DNA from 2 places in the Mucilaginibacter ginsenosidivorans genome. Region 2 is predicted to be linked to the other one. Evidence: riboswitches for the same ligand, from Rfam matches in the RefSeq annotation. Region 2 holds a riboswitch; the other holds the start of a gene.
What was found. Region 2 has a riboswitch for S-adenosylmethionine ahead of FRZ54_RS17465 (O-acetylhomoserine aminocarboxypropyltransferase/cysteine synthase family protein). Riboswitches for the same ligand answer to the same signal wherever they lie in the genome.
Positions count from the first base shown of each region.

Region 1: another riboswitch for S-adenosylmethionine. It lies ahead of metH (methionine synthase); the one in region 2 lies ahead of FRZ54_RS17465 (O-acetylhomoserine aminocarboxypropyltransferase/cysteine synthase family protein).

Region 1 is NZ_CP042436.1:353,171-355,373, forward strand. It holds gene FRZ54_RS01620 (Tex family protein) at 1-381, opposite strand, end outside; SAM riboswitch class I at 570-680, shown strand; gene metH (methionine synthase) at 820-2,203, shown strand, end outside.
Region 2 is NZ_CP042436.1:3,834,181-3,836,383, forward strand. It holds gene FRZ54_RS17465 (O-acetylhomoserine aminocarboxypropyltransferase/cysteine synthase family protein) at 18-1,337, opposite strand; SAM riboswitch class I at 1,580-1,691, opposite strand; gene FRZ54_RS17470 (DinB family protein) at 1,937-2,203, shown strand, end outside.

The DNA.
Region 1 (2,203 bases), 1.9 Mb from region 2:
CAGATCGGCCAAAGGCTGCAAACCTTTTTCCCGGGCGGCAATTGCGCGTGTTTTTCGCTTGGGTCGATAGGGAAGATAAATATCTTCTAAAGCCACCATTGTTTCCGCCTCATTCACCAGCTTTTCGAGCTCGGGCGTTAGTTTACCCATTTCGGTCAGCGATTTCAGGATTGCATCGCGGCGTTTATCCAGTTCACGCAACTGCAGCACCCGGTCGCGGATGGCAGCCACCCGAACTTCATCCAAACTGCCGGTCATTTCCTTTCGGTAGCGGGAAATAAAAGGGACGGTTGCACCTTCGTCCAGCAACGCAGCCGTGGTGCTTACCTGCTTTTCGGTGATGGAGAGCTCAGTGGCTATTTTTTTATAATGACTGGTCATAAAATTCAAATAAGGATTGCGAAGTTGGTATTCTTTGGCGGAAATAGGAAATGGTGTTTAAAAGTAATTTTTGGCAATAAGTCGTCCAGATGGTAAAATTCTGTCACCTTATTCTCATTTAAAAACGGGCTGTTGCCGCTGCCCGCTGCACCATTTTGTTTTTACAAGCTTATTGTGCAAATTTGCACTGCTTATAGAGAAAGACGGAGGGATTAGACCCTGCGATGTCTTAGCAACCTGTGCTTACAAGGTGCTACGTTCTACTTGCCCGCCTCAAAAATGGGTAAGACAGATAAGCGAAGGTCAACATTATACCCGGCCTTTCGTTATAAGCTTGGTTATAGGATTACACCGATTTTTGTTTGATTGCACCGATTATCAGTGGAATCAGAGCGTAATCGGCGGAATCACAAAAAACTATATCGGTGGAATCACAAAATGGATATTAGAAAAGAGCTACAAAAACGCATACTGGTTATTGACGGCGCAATGGGTACCATGATACAGCGGTACCAATTGACCGAGGAGGATTTTCGTGGCGAGCGTTTTAAAAACCACCCTTCTGACCTTAAAGGCAATAATGACCTGCTCAACATCACACGCCCGGATGTGATCAAAGCGATCCATAAAGAATATTTGGACGCCGGTGCGGATATTATCGAAACCAATACCTTCAGCACGCAACGGATATCGCTTGCCGATTATCACATGGAGGACCTGGCTTACGAGCTAAGTTATGAAGGTGCAAAGCTTGCCCGCGAAGCTGTTGATGAATATAACACCGAACACCCGGGCAAGCCCCGCTTTGTTGCGGGGGCAGTAGGCCCCACTAACAGGACGGCTTCCATGTCGCCCGATGTGAACGACCCCGGGTATCGCGCCGTTACATTTGACGACCTGGCCGAAGCTTATTATGAGCAGGTACGTGGCTTGGTCGACGGCGGTTCGGACATCTTACTGATCGAAACTATTTTTGATACACTCAATGCAAAAGCAGCCCTATTCGCTATAAAACGTTACGAAAACGAATGTATGGCAGCCGGCAAAGATCACCCGGCTTTCAGGAATACAGGCGGCATCATGATATCGGGTACCATTACGGATGCTTCCGGCCGTACGCTCTCGGGGCAAACGGTTGAGGCATTCTGGAATTCGGTTCGCCATGGCAATTTATTATCTGTCGGGCTCAACTGCGCTTTAGGCGCCAAAGAAATGCGCCCGCACCTGGAAGAGTTGTCGGCAAAAGCTGACGTTTTTATCTCCGCCTATCCCAATGCCGGTTTACCCAATGAGTTTGGCGGTTACGATGAAATGCCGCATGAGACCGCGCACTTTATCGAGGATTTTATCGGATCGGGCATGGTTAATATCGTTGGCGGATGCTGCGGCACCACTCCCGATCACATCCGTCACATTGCCGAAAAAGCTGCAAAGGGCGCGCCCCGCGAGGTACCCCAAACCGAGCCTTATTTAAGGCTCAGCGGTTTGGAATCTGTTATCCTGACACCCGAAACCAATTTCGCCAACATAGGCGAGCGTACCAATATTACCGGTTCGCCTAAATTCTCGAAGCTTATACTGGCCGAAGATTATGAAGGCGCGCTAACCGTTGCCCGCCAGCAGGTAGAGGGCGGCGCCCAGGTCATCGATGTGAACATGGACGAGGGGATGATCGATTCGGAAGCGGCGATGGTGAAGTTTTTGAACCTGATCGCGTCCGAACCTGATATCGCCAAATTGCCCATCATGGTCGATTCATCCAAATGGACCGTTATCGAAGCCGGGTTGAAATGTTTGCAGGGCAAAGGCATAGTAAACTCGA
Region 2 (2,203 bases):
ATCACTTAAAAACTATATTATACCAATTCAGGTTCCTGCTGTTTGATCTTAGCAAAAGCCTGTTCAAAATCTGCTTTGATATCATCGATATGTTCGATACCAACCGCTACGCGCAGCGCGTTAGGCGTAACACCTGCAGCCAGCTGTTCTTCGTCGGACAGTTGCTGGTGCGTTGTTGCCGATGGTTGTATGATAAGCGTTTTGGCATCGCCAACGTTGGCCAGGTGACTTACCAGCTGCAGGCTATCGATAAAGCGGCCTGCATTTTCCTTATCGCCTTTCACCTCGAATGAAAGCACTGCTCCAAAACCGTTCTTCAGGTACTTTTTGGCCAATGCATTGTAGGGTGATGACGCCAGGCCGGGATAATTCACTTTTGCTACCTGCGGATGCTGCTCGAGCCATTGCGCCAAGGCTAACGCATTATCGACGTGACGCTGGACTCGTAGTGAAAGCGTCTCCAAACCCTGCAGGAAAAGAAATGAATTGAACGGTGATAGCGCTGCACCAAAATCGCGCAAGCCCTCAACTCTTGCCCGGATGATGAACTGGATATTGCCAAAGGGACCGCCCACGCCGAACACGTCGGAAAAAACCAGGCCATGATAACCTTCCGACGGTTCGCTGAATTGAGGAAACTTGCCATTGCCCCAGTTGTAATTACCACCATCAACAATAACCCCGCCGATGCTGGTGCCGTGGCCACCGATCCATTTGGTAGCAGATTGAACCACCACATGCGCACCATGCTCAAGAGGGCGGAAAAGGTAGCCGGCAGCAGCAAAAGTATTATCCACTATCAAAGGCAGGTCGTGCTTTTTGGCCAACGCTGCTACTTTATCAAAATCCGGGATGTTGTATTCGGGATTGCCGATAGTTTCCAGGTAGATGGCTTTGGTTTTATCGTCAATAAGCTTTTCAAGACTTTCTGCCGAATCGTCCTTAGCAAACCGGGCCTCTATACCGAGCCTTTTAAAAGAAACCTTAAATTGGTTGTACGTTCCACCGTATATAAAAGGGGATGAAACAAAATTGTCGCCCACCCCAAGGATGTTGTTCAGCGCCAAAAATTGCGCTGCTTGTCCCGAACCGGTAGCCAATGCCGCTACACCACCTTCTAAAGCCGCCACACGCTTTTCAAATACATCGGTGGTTGGGTTCATAATGCGCGTATAGATATTACCGAACTCCTTTAGAGCGAATAGATTGGCGCCATGTTCCGCATTTTTGAACACATAAGACGATGTTTGATAAATAGGCACAGCCCTACTGCCGGTGGTTGGATCGGGTTCCTGCCCCGCATGCAATTGTAAAGTTTCGAATCTCAGGTTTGACATAATGTTAGATTTTAAATGTTTATAATATTTTGATTTCAATGGTTACCGGCGAAAGCGCAAAACAGTTGTCAGGTCCTTAGCGGCACACGCATATTTTTCGGAAAAGGAAATTAGCGTGACAGAAGGATCAACAATAGCAAATGCACATACACATAGAAATGTGGACGCGTGAAACAGTGAGACTTTTAGCGGGTCTAAAAATTGCTTGCTTGATAGTGTAAATCAGACTTTTCATGGTTATTAATTTATATCTCCCGGAGATCCATTCTCCGGGCCAGGATTTGGCACCTTCTCCACCCTGGAGGGTTGCCAGCGGGTCGTTGAGCCTGATCTCTCGCCGCTTCTTTATAAATCAAAACCTTTTTGAGAGGTAATGATAGAGGTATTGCTACCAAATATTGTTGCGAAGATAGTGGATAGAAAAGCAATTCTCCAAATTAAATTTTATTTAAATAGAAAGCTTAAAGCAAAAAAACCAAAGCTTTAAGCTTTCCGCTTTAGCCTATCAGCTTAAAATGGCGCATCGATACCGGGAAATGGCGCATTTACACCCCACTGGTAGGTTATTTTGCAAGTAGCTTTGATGAAAACAAATTATCATGTCAACCAAAAAACAACTTTTAGCACAGTACGATCTGCACGACGTATTGTTTACCAATGTGATCAAAGACATCAGCGATGCGGAATCAAACCAGGTAATAGCTGATCCGTTAAACTGCGTAAAATGGATAGCGGGTCATCTTTTATGGGCAAACTCAAACCTTGCCAATATCAGCGGCGTACAGGTGGAGGTAAAATGGCGAGGCCATTTCCACACTAAACAGGGTGGAAGTGCAGAAGATTTTAATGCTCCGCCAAGCCCGCTG